Regions from separate parts of the Bradyrhizobium sp. Pa8 genome, predicted to be linked through region 4. Evidence: predicted binding sites of a transcription regulator. Region 4 holds the regulator's gene; each other region holds the start of a gene.
What was found. Region 4 encodes HrcA, which represses chaperone genes, less so after heat shock. Its sites were predicted from a motif close to GTTAGCACTCNCNNNNNGNGAGTGCTAAC; they were not measured.

Region 1 (4,209 bases), 1.5 Mb from region 4:
GGCACACTATTGTCGAAGGCGTTGGCGCTGCTCGCGCCGGCAATGAAGGTGCAAGCGCTGCCGAGCAGCGCGACAGACATTTTCTTGAACATCGACGTACTCTGTACTGTTTCGTCTAGATCACATGCGTCGTGCAGAGCCGATGGCTGATCGGCGACCGCGACGTGGTCAATAAAGAGCAAAAGCCGTTTTGTTTGGTAAACGTATCAGCCGTTTCGATTCACCACGTCGCGAGCGAGGGTGCAATTTGGCGATCAGCGTTTATTTTCGATGAACGCCGCAGGCCCATGGTTAATCGCTTCTTTTCGAGGCGTCGCGTGCAGCCGCTCAACAGTTCCCGCTGTGAACCTCGTGTTAAATCGCTTCTGCCTACAAAGACGCGTGAGTGAGGTGGGGGGAGTTCCTGATGGCTATTCACCGCAAACGTTTTCGTGTCGAAGAGGCTATTGTCGGCGAGATGCCCAGCCCCGAAATGATTGAGGAGGCTGCGCCGATGCATAACGAGATCATGGCGGAGCTGCGTGCGATCCGCGCACAGATGGCGAAGGGCACTGTGCCCTTGTCCGGCAGCGCAGCCATGGCGGCGATCGACGCCTCCACCGCCCACGAGCTCTCCGAGGCTCGTACCATGCTCGATACCTACCGGGCGCAGATCGAGCAGTGCGAGAAGCTGAAGGTCGAGCTCGACCTCATCCACGACGCCATCGACCGCACCAAGCGCGAGATCGCGACGCTGCACGGCAAGAGCTTCGACGGCGGCGAAATGGCCAAGGTCAATGGCGAGCTCGGCGCGGTCGTCGGCGGCACCGAGCAGGCAACCCAGCAGATCCTCGAAGCCGCCGAGTCGATCGACCAGGCGGCCAGCGCGATGTCCAAGGTGCAATCGGCCGACCAGCAGAAGCGGCTCGCCGACGACATCCAGGAACGCGTCATCTCGATCTTCGAAGCCTGCAACTTCCAGGACCTGACCGGCCAGCGCATCAGCAAGGTCATGACCACGATGAAGTTCATCGAGCAGCACATCAATGCGATGATGGAGATCTGGGGCGGCGTCGACGCGATCAAGGCCCATGTGCCGGCGCCGGCCGACACCCGCAGCGAGGACGAAAAGCTCCTCAACGGCCCCAAGCTCGCCGGCGACGTCGGCCACGCCTCGCAAGACGACATCGACGCGCTGTTCGACTGATCGGGCGCGACATTACGGAAAAAAGCAAAACGCCGGCGAGAGCCGGCGTTTTTGTTTGTGGGGGCCATCCCCTCAACTGTCATCGCCCGGCTTGACCGGGCGATCCAGTATTCCAGAGGCGGCGGTGATTGAGCCGATAGGCCACGGTGTACTGGATGCCCCGGTCAAGCCGGGGCATGACGAAGTAGAGAGACTACGCCCTCGGCGCGCAGCGGACGTAGACCATGTTGCCGTAACGGGTGGCGGCGTCCTTGTCGATGAAGCGGGTAATCAGGACGCGGCCGTCGAAGGAGACGATCTCGCGGTCCTGCTCGCCGGGGGTCGGACCCGCCGGCCCGATGTAGTTCTTGCCGCTGGGCGAGCCCTTCAGCCGCAGCTCCTGCGGCGTCGCCTGGTCGGCGAGATGCATGATCACGCCGCCGGAGGAACCGGCGGTGATCACGTAGGGATTCTTGCACTGCGATCGGGCCGCAGCCTCGGTGCGGGCGCGGTCGGCCGGGTTCTGGAACGAAGCGAGACCCCAGCGGCCGACGATCTCGTCGGCGCGGATGCTCGCCGGCATTTCCGGGCCGGTGCCGGGCTCGGCCTCGGGCGGCGGCGAAGACGACGAGAACGACGGTAGGCTCATGCCGCCGCCGCAGGCGCCAAGCAGCAGCGCCAGGCAAGAGGCGGCCGCCAGATTGGCAACCGTGCGTGCGTGAGCTGACCTGATCATGACATTCCCCCGAGCAAACCGTCCCCCAAACGAGACCCCGACCGCATCCCTCCTGCAGCCAAGCGCAAAACCGCTGTCGGAGCAATGACGTCCTTTATACGCCAGCGCGACCAATAAGTTTCTGTAGACACGATCCTATATCCGCCTCACCAATCGCTTAACCACCCTTGCTTGACAGGATCGCGGCCAAGCCATATTTCCGGGCGCACTATTAGCACTCGGAAAGCCCGATTGCTAAGCGCGCCGTTCGATCCTCGGCAAGAGGGTGGACGGACGCCGCCCCTACCCACTTCCATTCCTTCCGAAGCGAGCCTCCAAAGGGAAACGTCATGGCTAAATCCAAATTTCGTCCGCTGCATGACCGTGTCGTGGTCAAACGTATCGACGCCGAGGAAAAGACCAAGGGCGGCATCATCATTCCGGACACCGCCAAGGAAAAGCCGTCCCAGGGCGAGGTCGTCGCCGTCGGCCCCGGCGGCCGCGACGAGGCCGGCAAGCTGATCCCGATCGACCTCAAGGTCGGCGACCGCGTGCTGTTCGGCAAGTGGTCCGGCACCGAGGTCAAGATCGACAACGAAGAGCTCCTGATCATGAAGGAGTCGGACATCATGGGTGTCATGGCCTAAGGCCGTCAGCCTGAACAGCCGCTGAATGTCATGCCCGGATCGCGCGATCCGGGCATTCGGTCATTCCGCAAGCGGCAGACACATCACGAAACACGAGGGATTGAAGAAATGGCTGCCAAAGACGTCAAGTTTTCCGGAGACGCGCGCGAACGCATGCTGCGCGGCGTCGACATTCTCGCCAACGCCGTCAAGGTGACGCTCGGTCCGAAGGGCCGCAACGTCGTCATCGAGAAGAGCTTCGGCGCACCCCGCATCACCAAGGACGGCGTCACCGTCGCCAAGGAGATCGAGCTCGAGGACAAGTTCGAGAACATGGGCGCGCAGATGCTGCGCGAAGTCGCCTCCAAGACCAACGACACCGCCGGCGACGGCACCACCACCGCGACCGTGCTGGCCCAGGCGATCGTGCGCGAAGGCGCCAAGGCGGTTGCCGCCGGCATGAACCCGATGGACCTCAAGCGCGGCATCGACACCGCGGTTACGGCGGTGATCAAGGACATCGAGAAGCGCGCCAAGCCGGTCGCCGCCTCCTCCGAGGTCGCCCAGGTCGGCACCATCTCGGCCAACGGCGATGCCGCCATCGGCAAGATGATCGCCCAGGCGATGCAGAAGGTCGGCAACGAGGGCGTCATCACCGTCGAGGAAAACAAGTCGCTCGACACCGAGGTCGACATCGTCGAAGGCATGAAGTTCGACCGCGGCTATCTGTCGCCCTACTTCGTCACCAACGCCGAGAAGATGACCGCCGAGCTCGAGGACGCCTACATCCTCCTGCACGAGAAGAAGCTGTCCGGCCTGCAGGCCATGCTGCCGGTGCTGGAAGCCGTGGTGCAGTCGGGCAAGCCGCTCGTCATCATCGCCGAGGACGTCGAGGGCGAGGCGCTGGCCACCCTGGTCGTCAACCGCCTGCGTGGCGGCCTGAAGGTCGCCGCCGTCAAGGCGCCGGGCTTCGGCGACCGCCGCAAGGCCATGCTCGAGGACCTCGCGATCCTCACCGGCGGCCAGCTCATCTCCGAAGACCTCGGCATCAAGCTCGAGAACGTCACGGTGAAGATGCTCGGTCGTGCCGGCAAGGTCGTGATCGACAAGGAGAACACCACGATCGTCAAGGGCGCCGGCAAGAAGCCGGAGATCGAGGCCCGCGTCGGCCAGATCAAGGCCCAGATCGAGGAGACCACCTCGGACTACGACCGTGAGAAGCTCCAGGAGCGCCTCGCCAAGCTCGCCGGCGGCGTCGCGGTGATCCGCGTCGGCGGCGCGACCGAGATCGAGGTCAAGGAGAAGAAGGACCGCGTCGAGGACGCGCTCAACGCCACCCGCGCCGCGGTGCAGGAAGGCATCGTTCCCGGCGGCGGCGTCGCGCTGCTGCGGGCCAAGAAGGCCGTGGGCCGTCTCACCAACGCCAATGCCGACGTCCAGGCCGGCATCAACATCGTGCTGAAGGCGTTGGAAGCCCCGATCCGCCAGATCTCCGAGAACGCGGGCGTGGAAGGCTCGATCGTGGTCGGCAAGATCCTGGAGAACAAGTCCGAGACCTTCGGCTTCGACGCCCAGAACGAGGACTATGTCGACATGGTCGAGAAGGGCATCATCGATCCCGCCAAGGTGGTCCGCACCGCGCTGCAGGACGCCTCGTCCGTGGCCGGCCTGCTGGTGACCACCGAGGCCATGGTCGCCGAAGC
Region 2 (4,209 bases), 3.6 Mb from region 4:
GAGTATCGTTTGCTGAACCCAGCAATGACTTTGCTCTTATGTTCGTGAGTGCGGCGGACGATATCGTTCGTCACGCCAACATAGAGCGTGCCGTACTTCTTACTGGCGAGGAGGTAGACGTAATAGGCCATGAGCAAGTGGTGAAATGGATTCCGGGCTCGGCGCTTTGCGCCGCCCCGGAATGACGGAAGAATAATGCTACCATAGAGTGTATCACTCGAAAACAAAAACCCCGGCATCGCTGCCGGGGTTTCGTAGTTCTTGAGGTGGTTGGACCTTAGAAGTCCATGCCGCCCATGCCGCCGCCCGGGGGCATCGCCGGACCGGCGCCGCCCTTCTTGGGCAGCTCGGCGACCATGGCTTCCGTGGTGATCAGCAGGGCCGCAACCGAAGCTGCGTTCTGGATCGCGGTACGGACCACCTTGGTCGGGTCGATGATGCCCTTCTTGACGAGGTCGGCATATTCGCCGGTCTGGGAGTCGAAGCCATAGGTGTACGACTTGTTCTCCAGCACCTTGCCGACGATCACCGAGCCGTCTTCACCGGCGTTGATCGCGATCTGGCGAGCGGGAGCCGACAGCGCCTTGCGCACGATCTCGACGCCGGTCTTCTGGTCGTCGTTCTTGGTGCGCAGGCCCTTGAGCTGCTCGGAGGCACGGAGCAGGGCGACGCCGCCGCCCGGGACGATACCTTCTTCGACCGCCGCGCGGGTCGCATGCATCGCGTCATCAACGCGATCCTTGCGCTCCTTCACCTCGACCTCGGTCGCGCCGCCGACGCGGATCACCGCGACGCCGCCTGCGAGCTTGGCGAGACGCTCCTGCAGCTTCTCACGGTCGTAGTCCGAGGTGGTCTCCTCGATCTGCGCCTTGATCTGGGCCACGCGCGCCTCGATGTCGGCCTTCTTGCCGGCGCCGTTGACGATCGTGGTGTTCTCCTTGTCGATCATCACCTTCTTGGCGCGACCGAGCATGTTGAGCGTGACGTTCTCGAGCTTGATGCCGAGATCTTCCGAGATCGCCTGGCCGCCGGTCAGGATCGCGATGTCCTGCAGCATGGCCTTGCGGCGATCGCCGAAGCCCGGAGCCTTGACGGCCGCGACCTTCAGGCCGCCACGGAGGCGGTTCACGACCAGGGTCGCGAGCGCTTCACCTTCGACGTCCTCGGCGACGATGACCAGCGGCTTGCCGGTCTGCACCACGGCCTCGAGCAGCGGCAGCAGCTCGTTCAGCGAGGAGAGCTTCTTCTCGTTGATGAGGATGTAGGCGTCGTCCATTTCAACGCGCATCTTGTCGGCGTTGGTGACGAAGTAGGGCGAGATGTAGCCGCGGTCGAACTGCATGCCCTCGACGACGTCGAGCTCGGTCTCGAGCGACTTGGCTTCCTCGACGGTGATGACACCCTCGTTGCCGACCTTCTTCATGGCGTCGGAGAGGAACTTGCCGATCTCCGCGTCGCCGTTGGCCGAGATGGTGCCGACCTGGGCGATCTCGTCGTTCGAGGTCACCTTCTTGGAGTTCTTGACGAGGTCCGCAACGACGGCTTCGACCGCGAGGTCGATACCGCGCTTGAGGTCCATCGGGTTCATGCCGGCGGCGACGGACTTGGCGCCTTCCTTCACGATCGCTGCTGCGAGCACGGTGGCGGTGGTGGTGCCATCGCCGGCCGCGTCAGCGGATTTGGAGGCGACTTCGCGCACCATCTGCGCGCCCATGTTCTCGAACTTGTCCTCGAGCTCGATCTCCTTGGCGACGGTGACGCCGTCCTTGGTGATGCGGGGAGCGCCGAACGACTTGTCGAGCACGACGTTGCGGCCCTTCGGACCGAGCGTGACCTTCACCGCGTTGGCGAGAATGTCGACGCCGCGCAGCATCTTGTCGCGCGCCTCAACCGAGAATTTGACTTCTTTGGCTGCCATCTGGATCTTTCCTTGGAATGTTTGACTGGAGGGAGAGAGGGGCTCTTAGGCCGCCTTCTTCTTGGAAGCGGGGACGTCGAGGACGCCCATGATGTCGCTTTCCTTCATGATCAGCAGATCGACGTTGTCGATCTTGACTTCAGTGCCGGACCACTTGCCGAACAGCACGCGGTCGCCGACCTTCAGGTCGATCGGGATCAGCTTGCCGGCTTCGTCGCGGCCACCCGGGCCAACGGCGACGACTTCGCCCTGGGAGGGCTTTTCCTTGGCAGTGTCGGGAATGATGATGCCGCCAGCGGTCTTCTCTTCTGCGTCGATGCGCTTGACCACGACGCGGTCGTGAAGCGGACGGAATTTCATGCAGTCCTCCTAAGTATTTGCACGAGTTGGGAATTTTTAGTCGTTAGCAGTCTGTGCCCGCGAGTGCTAGCACAGGCGAGGCTGAAATAGGACAGGAATTTTGCGGGGGCAAGGGCTTCTAGCAGAAAAATCGGCACTCTGAAGGCCTGGGTGCCAGAATCTCTTTACCATCGTTAACCCGCCCGGTGACCGTATTAGCACGGAGCCGTCTCTGCTGCTAAAGCATTGAATTTCAACAGCTTGTTAAACTTTTAGGCTTGAGATGGATTGTCAGTTTGCGTCACATTTCTCTCATGTGAGCGCATCAGCACCGGGTGGCTCGTAAGGCGCACACCGACCAGGCCGCCCCTTGAATGCGCTCCTGCAAAGGAGGTTGGCATGGGCTTGCGGAGTGGGGGCGTTTCCGAGGATTTCCGGAAACAGCTTTTGGGTTACGGGCTGACGACGGCGCAAATTCTCTATCGGATGCCCGATCATCCCTCGCTTCTCCAGACCTACGTCTGGCAGAACTACGACATGTTTCCGAAATTTCCGGCGCTGAAGGATTTCCTGGCGTTCTGGCAGGAGAAGCTCGACGGTCCGCTCCATTCGGTCACCGTCGCGCATTCCAAGCTGATCAAGCCGGCCGAGCTGCGCGCCGTGGATGGCGTGTTCCGGCTGCATTGAGCAGCGCGCTGGCATCGTAGGGTGGGCAAAAGGCGCGCTCGCGCCGTGCCCACCATCTCTCCGCGATTGCATCTGGCAATGGTGGACACGCTTTCGCTTTGCCCACCCTACGATATCTCGTTCTGTGCTAGCCTCCGCCCATAACAACAGGGAGGCCGGCCATGGCCAAGAAAACAAAATCGCGCAGCGCAGCCCAGGCCGCGGTGAAGAAGCGGAGCGGAGCCAAGGCCGTGGCACGATCCTCGGCGCGCAAGGCGGTGAAGGCGAAGGCGCGCACGACACCGGCAAAGGCCGCCCCGAAAAAGCCCGCCCGTCCCAAGCAGCGCATCGCCATCAGCCATCACCGCGAGGAAGACTTCAAGGCCGATGGCCTGCGCGCCTACGCCAAGTATCGCGACCTCGGCATCGCCGAAGCCAGCCACGGCCTCGCGCAAGCCCACGTGATCCGCCTGCAAGGCCCCTGCGATCCGAACGAGGTGTCGAAGTTGCACTTCCACGACGTCGAATTCCAGATGGTCTACGTGCTCAAGGGCTGGGTGAAGACCTACATGGACGGTCAGGGTGAGACCTTGATGAAGGAAGGCAGCGCCTGGACCCAGCCGCCGAAGATCAAGCACATGATCCTGGACTATTCGGATGACGTGGAGCTGCTGGAGGTGATCCTGCCGGCGGAGTTCAGGACGGTGGAGTTGAAGGCCTGATGTCATTCCGGCGCGCGCGCAGTGCGAGCCTGGAATCCATTTCTCCGCATGTGCTGACGCCCGATGGATTCCGGGCTCACCGCTTTCGCGGCGCCCCGGAATGACGGCGGAGAGAGCCTAACTCAACACCCCCACCACCGCCCCCATCAGGCACGTCGTCAGCGTCCCCGACACGATCGATTTCAGCCCGAGCGCGTTGATCTCCTCGCGCCGCTCCGGCGCCATCACCCCTAAGCCGCCGATCATGATGCCGAGGCTGGCGAAATTGGCGAAGCCGCACATCGCGTAGAGCATGATCAGGCGCGAGCGTGGATCGAGCGTATCGGGCGGCAGTTTTGAGAAGTCGACATAGGCGATCAATTCGTTGAGCACGGTCTTGGTGCCCATCAGGCTGCCGGCGGTCACCGCCTGATCCCAGGGCAATCCCATCAGCCAGCACACCGGCGCCATCACGAGGCCGAGCAGCCGTTGCAGCGAGATCGCGGCGCCGCCGATATTGGGCAGCAGGCCGAGGATGGCATTGACGAGATAGACCAGCGCCACCAGCACCAGCAGCATGGCGAC
Region 3 (4,209 bases), 990 kb from region 4:
TCGCGATCTGGCGAGCGGGCCAGGACAGCGCCTTGCGCACGATCTCGACGCCGGTCTTCTGGTCGTCGTTCTTGGTGCGAAGGGTCTTGAGCTGCTCAGAGGCACGGAGCAGGGCGACGCCGCCGCCCGGCAGGATGCCTTCCTCAACCGCCGCGCGGGTCGCATGCATGGCGTCATCAACGCGATCCTTGCGCTCCTTCACCTCAACCTCGGTCGCGCCGCCGACGCGGATCACCGCGACGCCGCCTGCGAGCTTGGCGAGACGCTCCTGCAGCTTCTCACGGTCGTAGTCCGAGGTGGTCTCCTCGATCTGCGCCTTGATCTGGGCCACGCGCGCCTCGATGTCGGCCTTCTTGCCGGCGCCGTTGACGATCGTGGTGTTCTCCTTGTCGATCATCACCTTCTTGGCGCGACCGAGCATGTTGAGCGTGACGTTCTCGAGCTTGATGCCGAGATCTTCCGAGATCGCCTGGCCGCCGGTCAGGATCGCGATGTCCTGCAGCATGGCCTTGCGGCGATCGCCGAAGCCCGGCGCCTTGACGGCCGCGACCTTCAGACCGCCACGGAGGCGGTTCACGACCAGGGTCGCAAGCGCTTCGCCTTCGACGTCCTCGGCGACGATGACCAGCGGCTTGCCGGTCTGCACCACGGCCTCGAGCAGCGGCAGCAGCTCGTTCAGCGAGGAGAGCTTCTTCTCGTTGATGAGGATGTAGGCGTCGTCCATTTCAACGCGCATCTTGTCGGCGTTGGTGACGAAGTAGGGCGAGATGTAGCCGCGGTCGAACTGCATGCCCTCGACGACGTCGAGCTCGGTCTCGAGCGACTTGGCTTCCTCGACGGTGATGACACCCTCGTTGCCGACCTTCTTCATGGCGTCGGAGAGGAACTTGCCGATCTCCGCGTCGCCGTTGGCCGAGATGGTGCCGACCTGGGCGATCTCGTCGTTCGAAGTGACCTTCTTGGAGTTCTTCTGGAGGTCCGCAACCACGGCTTCGACCGCGAGGTCGATACCGCGCTTAAGGTCCATCGGGTTCATGCCGGCGGCAACCGCCTTCGCGCCTTCACGGACGATCGCAGCCGCGAGCACGGTGGCGGTGGTGGTGCCGTCGCCGGCCGCATCAGCGGACTTGGAGGCGACTTCGCGCACCATCTGGGCGCCCATGTTCTCAAACTTGTCGTCGAGCTCGATCTCCTTGGCGACGGTAACGCCGTCCTTGGTGATGCGAGGCGCGCCGAACGACTTGTCGAGGACGACGTTACGGCCCTTCGGGCCGAGCGTGACGTTCACGGCGTTGGCGAGGATGTCGACGCCGCGCAGCATGCGGTCGCGGGCGTCAACGCCGAATTTCACTTCTTTGGCTGACATATTTGGTCCCCTGAGTTGTCTTGGTCTCATCTCACTCTTGGCGAGGCGCCCGGCAGGCGCTCCTCAGGAGCGAGCGGTACGAGCGGTTGAATTAAGCGGCCTTCTTCTTGGCCGACAGGTCGGTGAGAACACCCATGATGTCGCTTTCCTTCATGATTAATAGCTCTTGGCCGTCGATCTTGACCTCGTTGCCCGACCACTTGCCGAACAGCACGCGATCACCGACCTGGACGTCAATGGGGATCAGCTTGCCGCTCTCGTCGCGGCCACCGGGGCCGACGGCGATGACTTCGCCCTGCGAGGGCTTTTCCTTGGCAGTGTCGGGAATGATGATGCCGCCAGCGGTCTTCTGCTCTGCCTCGATGCGCTTGACCACGACGCGGTCGTGAAGCGGACGAAATTGCATACAGTCCTCCTTGCATTTGCACGATGAGAATTTCAATGTTGTTAGCAGTCGAGGCCTGCGAGTGGTAGTGCAGGCGCAGCTGAAATAGGACGGGTTCTTAGGGGAGCAAGGGCTTTCAGCCAAAAATCAGCATTCAGATTAGTCGGCAACACAGATGCTGCAATCTTGCTCAAGTGGATTGAATGCTCTTGAGAGAGATGTTTGGCGTCACGTCTCACTGTCAACTACAATAACTTTTCTGCGAAATTGACGGCCAGACTGATAGCACTATTAGGCGCCCTTATTCTGGAAGGAGAGGCGGCATCATCTGATGCTCCCGTCTTGGCTTGCTATGCATGCTCGGTTGATGACGCCAATGTTGCGAACCCGACAAAATTGTCGCGGCTCATTGCAGCGGGTATGCTGGCATACATGCGTATTTCACTTTCCCGAGCAAGCGAAGCCATACTCCAGGCGTGGCATGCCGATTGCTGAAATGAAGCAAAGAGGTGCCGCCTACAAGCTGGTGTTAGCGGCCTTTCCCACGATCGCAGATTACATTGGAGAGCAAGCCTATGTTTTTCCGAGTTTGAAAACCAGTCCATAATCCAAGAGGTCGATAGGCTCGATCTTCCGCATTCTCGAATCAAGCACTTTGCTCCGGCCAGCTATGCACAAGCCGGAAGACGTCATTCTGGAAGGAATCTTGTCTGCGAGACTCTGTAAGAGTCAAAGATCCTAGGATAGTGTTTTCTATGTCGAGATCAGCGCCAATCAACCCGTCTCTACCTCGAGTACATATTCTTATGTCCCAAAGAGGCGCGCGAGGTGTTCTGGTTGAACCCAATCCCGAATTGGGGACACTGATCCGAACGGCGCGCCCCAGAGACGTTCTCATTCCGTCCGTTGTCTTGCCCACTCCACAGCCGTTTGCCACACTCTTCATCGGAAACGCCCATGACCTTTCCTCTGTGAACCAAGCACATTAGTTTCGGCGAATTCGAAGGTTTAGGAGGTATACGAGACCGTATCGAAGTGAACGCTATCGGCATCAACTAGCTGGTGATCCCTTATGCCGACAAATCGATTTCTTGTCGATCGATTGCGAAGGACTGGATCACGATCTCATTAAAGCCATCGACTACGAGCGGATCAGACCTTCTGTCATTCAGTGCGAGCCAAGTGAACCTTTCCTAAATGGTAACAAGGCTCGGATCGTCAATCTAATGGAAAGTAGATCATACCGGCTTGCTGCAATGGCCGACATCAACGTCATCTTTGAGCGATTGAACTGATGCAACCGCTCAAATCGACCGGCTGTCATCAAACGGGTATCCAAGGGCCACCATCGGAGCTGGCTCTCGGGGATAGATATCGCCAACCCCGGCGCCTGCCGGATGGCGCCGACGCAAATCCGACTTATCCCATTATGTGCGGATAGCCGGCTACCGCGTTTCACAATTTTGGCCAATCATCTGGCTTGTAGAGTGGTTCCTGCCGCTACTTTGGCTTCAAACGGCCTTTCATATCCGTTCGGCGTAGGTCACAGAGTCACCGCCTTAGCAGCCCGGGGTCCTCTTTGTAGCTTTTCGCCAAGCGCACTGGCGATAGGACCTCGCGTTTGCCAATTGCGCTTTCCATGCCTTGTTCCATCGAATGGATTCTTCGCGGCACTCCGTGCTGCGTGCGTTGTTGTCGTCGCTATGCTTAGCTCGCTTGGATGTGCTAACAGGGTGAGCGGTATGGATAAGCGTCGAGTGCGGCGGCGACAGCCCGAATCAGAAGACGGTGCTCCTCTCTCACGCGGATAAATCCATTCTCGATGTTCACGATTCCATCTTCGGCGAGCCTCGCCAAGCGTTCCGCTGAATCAAGAAAAGGAAACGGATCAAATCCGTGGGCGGCACAGATTGCCGGCACGTCGGCTTCCAGATCGCTCATCAGCCGCTCGATGATTGCTCCTCGAACGCGGTCTTCGTGGGTGAGACGGCAGCCCTTGATGTCGCGAGTCGGCCAGCTCTGATGTGCCGGCTGTAGGAACCCGTTGCAACTTCGTTTTGGACGTAACCATCGCCCAGACGGCCAATGGCCGACGTGCCGAAGCCAATCAAGGTTCTACAGGTGTCTGCCGAGTAGCCCAAGGAATTACGCCGCAGGCGACCGGCCTGCTGCGCCAGGGCGAGCTCGTCCTGGGCAAAGCAAAATGGTCGAGTCCGACTGTGCGGTAGCCGGCGGCGGCCAGCGTATCGGCCACGGCCGCCGCCTGTTCGGCGCGGGCAGCGTATCTGGCAGCGCTTTCTCGTTGATAAGGCGCTGATTTTTCTTAAATGACGGAATGTGCGCGTAGCCGAAAACCGCGAGCCGGTCGGGGCGTATCGCTGCCGCGATTGTCGCGGTGCGTATGCATGACTGCACTGTCTGCTTTGGAAGGCCGTAAATGAGATCGAAGTTGATGCGG
Region 4 (4,209 bases):
GCTTGTCCGGCGTGGTGGCGCCGCGCTCCTGCAACAGCCGCTCGATCTGCGCCATCGCGGCGGCAAAATCCTTGGCTGGACCGGCCCAGCGCGCGCTGTAGATGCCGGGCGCGCCATCGAGCGCGTCGACCACGATGCCGGAATCGTCGGCGAAGGAGGGCAGCTTGGTCGCCTGCGCCGCCGCGATCGCCTTGATCGCGGCATTGCTGCGGAAATCATTGCCGGTCTCGTCGGGCTCGGGCAGGCCAAGCTCACCGGCCGACACCGCCTCGATGCCGTAAGGCGCGAGCAACTCCTTCATCTCGGCGAGCTTGCCGGGATTGTGGGTCGCGATGACGAGCTTTCCGGTGATTCGGCGGTGCATGGGCCTATTGACTACGCCACAGCCAGTTTCTGCAAGTCCACGAGCCGAGCGATACCCTTCTGGGCCAGCGCCATCAGCGCGAGGAACTCGTCCTGTGTGAACGGTTCGCGTTCCGCGGTGCCCTGCACCTCGATGATGCGGCCATCGCCGGTCATGACGAAATTGGCGTCGGTCTGGGCTTCCGAATCCTCGGCATAGTCGAGGTCGAGCACGGGCGTGCCGTTGTAGATGCCGCAGGAGATCGCGGCGACGTTGTCGCGCAGCACCTTGGCCTTGATCATGTTGCGCGCCTTCATCCAGTTGATGCAATCGGCGAGCGCGACCCAGGCACCGGTGATCGAGGCCGTGCGCGTGCCGCCGTCGGCCTGGAGCACGTCGCAATCGACCGTGATCTGGCGCTCACCGAGCGCTTCGAGATCGACGATGGTGCGAAGCGAGCGGCCGATCAGGCGCTGAATCTCGACGGTGCGGCCACTTTGCTTGCCCGCGGAGGCCTCGCGGCGGGTGCGTTCGGAGGTCGCGCGCGGCAGCATGCCGTATTCGGCGGTGACCCAGCCGCGGCCCTGGCCCTTCAGCCACGGCGGCAGGCGGTCTTCCAGCGTGGCGGTGACCAGCACATGGGTGTCGCCGAATTTCACCAGGCAGGAGCCTTCCGCATATTTGACCACGCCGCGCTCCAGCGTCACGGGGCGCAATTCGTCGGGCGCACGGCGGCTTGGCCGCATGGGAAATCCTCCAAAACTCTCGGAAAAGGGCTATTCGCGGTGCTTGTAGGTGGGGTGAGGGTGGGCGGCAAGGCTTTTTCACCCCGGGTTTTCCACCCCGCAAACGCCACGCTTGTCAGAACCCTCTGGGATGGACAAATTATAAGCGTCTGAGAGGAGTTACCGTCCGTGGCCCATCACGATCCGATCCATCTGATCGCGCCGCGCGCAGGCCTCGCCCAGCTCAACGAGCGTTCCCGCGACATCTTTCGTCAAATTGTCGAAAGCTATCTCGCGACCGGCGAGCCGGTCGGCTCGCGCAATATTTCGCGGCTGATCGCGATGCCGCTGTCGCCGGCCTCGGTTCGTAATGTCATGGCCGATTTGGAACAGCTCGGCCTGATCTATGCGCCCCACACCTCCGCCGGCCGTCTGCCGACGGAACTCGGGCTGCGCTTCTTCGTCGATGCCCTGATGCAGGTCGGCGACCTCAATGACGCCGAGCGGCAGTCGATCCAGAGCCAGCTCACCTCCGTCGGTCAGGCGCAGTCGGTCGAGGCGGCGCTGGACCAGGCGCTGACGCGGCTGTCCGGTCTCACCCGCGCCGCAGCGGTCGTGCTGACCCCGAAATCCAATGCGCGGCTGAAACACATCGAATTCGTCCGGCTGGAACCCGAGAAGGCGCTGGTGATCCTGGTCGGCGAGGACGGTCAGGTCGAAAACCGCGTGCTGTCGCTGCCGCCGGGAGTTCCCTCCTCGGCGCTCACGGAAGCCGGTAATTTCCTCAATGCGCGAATCCGCGGCCGCACCCTGGCCGAGGCGCGGCTCGAGCTCGAAACCGCGCTCGGCGAAGCCCGCGCTGAGCTCGATCAGCTGACCCAAAAGGTGATTTCGGCCGGCATTGCGAGCTGGTCCGGCGGCGAGAACGAGGACCGCCAGCTGATCGTTCGCGGCCACGCCAATCTGCTCGAGGATCTGCACGCGCTGGAGGATCTCGAGCGCGTTCGGCTCTTGTTCGACGATCTCGAGACCAAGCGCGGCGTGATCGACCTTCTGGGACGCGCCGAGACCGCCGAGGGCGTGCGGATCTTCATCGGTTCGGAGAACAAGCTGTTTTCCTTGTCAGGCTCCTCCACCATCATCTCGCCCTATCGGGATGCCGCCGGCCACATCGTCGGCGTTTTGGGCGTGATCGGGCCGACGCGGCTGAATTATGCCCGCGTGATCCCGACCGTGGACTACGCCGCGCGCATCGTCAGCCGCCTCCTGGGTGGCTGATCGGCGTTTCCTCCGATCACGGGCGCTTGATTTTCGTAAGCTTAGGCACGATATCCGGGCCAACAATCCCTTGAGACGAGTTCGAGAAGAGAGCCGATGACCGATCGAGACCGGCAGCCCGACGACACGACCCCACCGACCGACGAGCCTGTGGTGTCGAAACCCTACATCATGCCCGACGATCCGGAGCCCGGCTCGGTCGAGCTGTTGCAGAAGGAAGCCGCCGAGGCGCGCGACCGCATGCTGCGGACGCTGGCCGAGATGGAAAATCTGCGCAAACGCACCACCAAGGAAGTCGCCGATGCCCGCCTCTACGGCATCACCGGCTTTGCCCGCGACGTGCTCGATATCGCCGACAATCTCCAGCGTGCGCTCGATGCCGTTCCGGCCGAGGCCCGTGCCGCGGCCGATCCGGGCCTGACCTCGCTGATCGAGGGCGTCGAGCTCACCGAGCGCTCGCTGCTCAACGCGCTGGAAAAGCACGGCGTGAAGAAGTTCGATCCGCAGGGGCAGAAGTTCGACCCGAACTTCCAGCAGGCGATGTACGAGGTGCCGGATGCGTCGGTGCCTGCGGGCACCGTCGTACAGGTCATGCAGGCCGGCTACACTATCGGCGAGCGCGTGCTGCGCCCGGCGCTGGTGGGTGTCGCCAAGGGCGGCACCAAGGCTGCGCCGGCTGCGAACAGCAACGAAGTGAACTGAGCGGCGAACTAAGCCTTGGCGTCATTCCGGGTTCGATGCTTTGCATCGCCCCGGAACGACCGATTGCTATCTTAGGCGCTCACCGCGATATCCGCGGACTGGATCCGCTTCACGCCGGCCTTGGCCATGTCGGCCCAGGCTTTTGCGAGCGAACCCTGCGTGTCGATGCCGCGGCAGGCGTCCTCCACCACATAGACCTCGAAGCCCGCCTTGCGCGCATCGAGCGCGGTCCAGGCGACGCAGAAGTCTGTCGCGAGGCCGGCGACGAAGACGCGCTTGATCTTGCGGCCCTTCAGGTAGCCGGCGAGGCCGGTCGAGGTCTTGCCATCGGCTTCCAGGAAGGCCGAATAGCTGTCGACCTCCTTGTGAAAACCCTTGCGGATGATGAGCTCGGCATGCGGGATCGCGAGATCCTTCGACAGCGCGGCGCCATCGGTGCCCTGCACGCAATGGTCGGGCCACAGCACCTGCTTGCCGTAGGGGAGATCGACGGTCTCGAACGGCTTCTTGCCGGCGTGCCCTGACGCAAACGAGATGTGGCCTGGCGTGTGCCAGTCCTGGGTCATCACCACGTTCGCAAAGGCTTTCGCCATCTTGTTGATGACGGGAACGACCTGCTCGCCTTCCTTCACGGCGAGGCTGCCGCCGGGCAGGAAGCAGTTTTGCACGTCGATCACGAGCAGCACGGAGGCATCGTCCGGCTTGATCGATGCGGCCGCAAGGAGCGCGGTTGGAGCAAGGGCTACGAGAGCGCTTGTCCCAAGCGCCGCGAGGATTTGTCGTCGATCAAGCATCGTTCGCCTCCCTCCAGGATGATCCAATGGAAGGAAGCCTAGTTCCGTTCGTATACGAACAGAAGCCCGAAAATGCAGCCGGTTCTGTCCAGCGCTTGGGCTAGCCCTTGGGCTATCCCTTGGGCTGGATGCCGTCGCGCACGGCGCGGAAGCGGGTAAAGGCGGCCGACCATTGGTCGCGCGGGGCGCTGGCGATGATGCGCAGCGAGGCGCCGCCGCTCGAGAAGCGAATCCACTGCACCACGGTCACGGGCGTCTTGTCCTTGCCGCTGACGCCGTCGATCCGGGTCTCGAAACCCTGCTGGCCGTTGATGCGGATCGGCTCGGACATGGTGACGCGAGACTCGCGCACGCCGGGGATCTGCAG

Region 1: ACKWRH_RS38960 (co-chaperone GroES) is a predicted target of HrcA. The motif match lies at 2,112-2,140, and genes of this name have one in related genera.
Region 2: ACKWRH_RS29095 (co-chaperone GroES) is a predicted target of HrcA. The motif match lies at 2,321-2,349, and genes of this name have one in related genera.
Region 3: groES (co-chaperone GroES) is a predicted target of HrcA. The motif match lies at 1,813-1,841, and genes of this name have one in related genera.

What each region holds. Positions count from the first base shown of each region.
Region 1 is NZ_CP176767.1:8,216,084-8,220,292, forward strand. Features, by position in the region: gene ACKWRH_RS38945 (L,D-transpeptidase) at 1-92, opposite strand, end outside; gene ACKWRH_RS38950 (protein phosphatase CheZ) at 407-1,186, shown strand; gene ACKWRH_RS38955 (hypothetical protein) at 1,380-1,901, opposite strand; gene ACKWRH_RS38960 (co-chaperone GroES) at 2,231-2,527, shown strand; gene groL (chaperonin GroEL) at 2,636-4,209, shown strand, end outside.
Region 2 is NZ_CP176767.1:6,130,362-6,134,570, reverse strand. Features, by position in the region: gene ACKWRH_RS29105 (GIY-YIG nuclease family protein) at 1-131, opposite strand, end outside; gene groL (chaperonin GroEL) at 278-1,918, opposite strand; gene ACKWRH_RS29095 (co-chaperone GroES) at 1,964-2,278, opposite strand; gene ACKWRH_RS29090 (usg protein) at 2,657-2,944, shown strand; gene ACKWRH_RS29085 (cupin domain-containing protein) at 3,106-3,645, shown strand; gene ACKWRH_RS29080 (NupC/NupG family nucleoside CNT transporter) at 3,763-4,209, opposite strand, start outside.
Region 3 is NZ_CP176767.1:1,205,576-1,209,784, forward strand. Features, by position in the region: gene groL (chaperonin GroEL) at 1-1,366, opposite strand, end outside; gene groES (co-chaperone GroES) at 1,458-1,772, opposite strand; gene ACKWRH_RS05615 (hypothetical protein) at 2,843-3,046, shown strand; partial or broken gene hemN (oxygen-independent coproporphyrinogen III oxidase) at 3,477-4,209, opposite strand, start outside.
Region 4 is NZ_CP176767.1:211,324-215,532, reverse strand. Features, by position in the region: gene rdgB (RdgB/HAM1 family non-canonical purine NTP pyrophosphatase) at 1-364, opposite strand, end outside; gene rph (ribonuclease PH) at 376-1,089, opposite strand; gene hrcA (heat-inducible transcriptional repressor HrcA) at 1,258-2,346, shown strand; gene grpE (nucleotide exchange factor GrpE) at 2,443-3,048, shown strand; gene pncA (bifunctional nicotinamidase/pyrazinamidase) at 3,120-3,842, opposite strand; gene ACKWRH_RS00910 (hypothetical protein) at 3,955-4,209, opposite strand, start outside.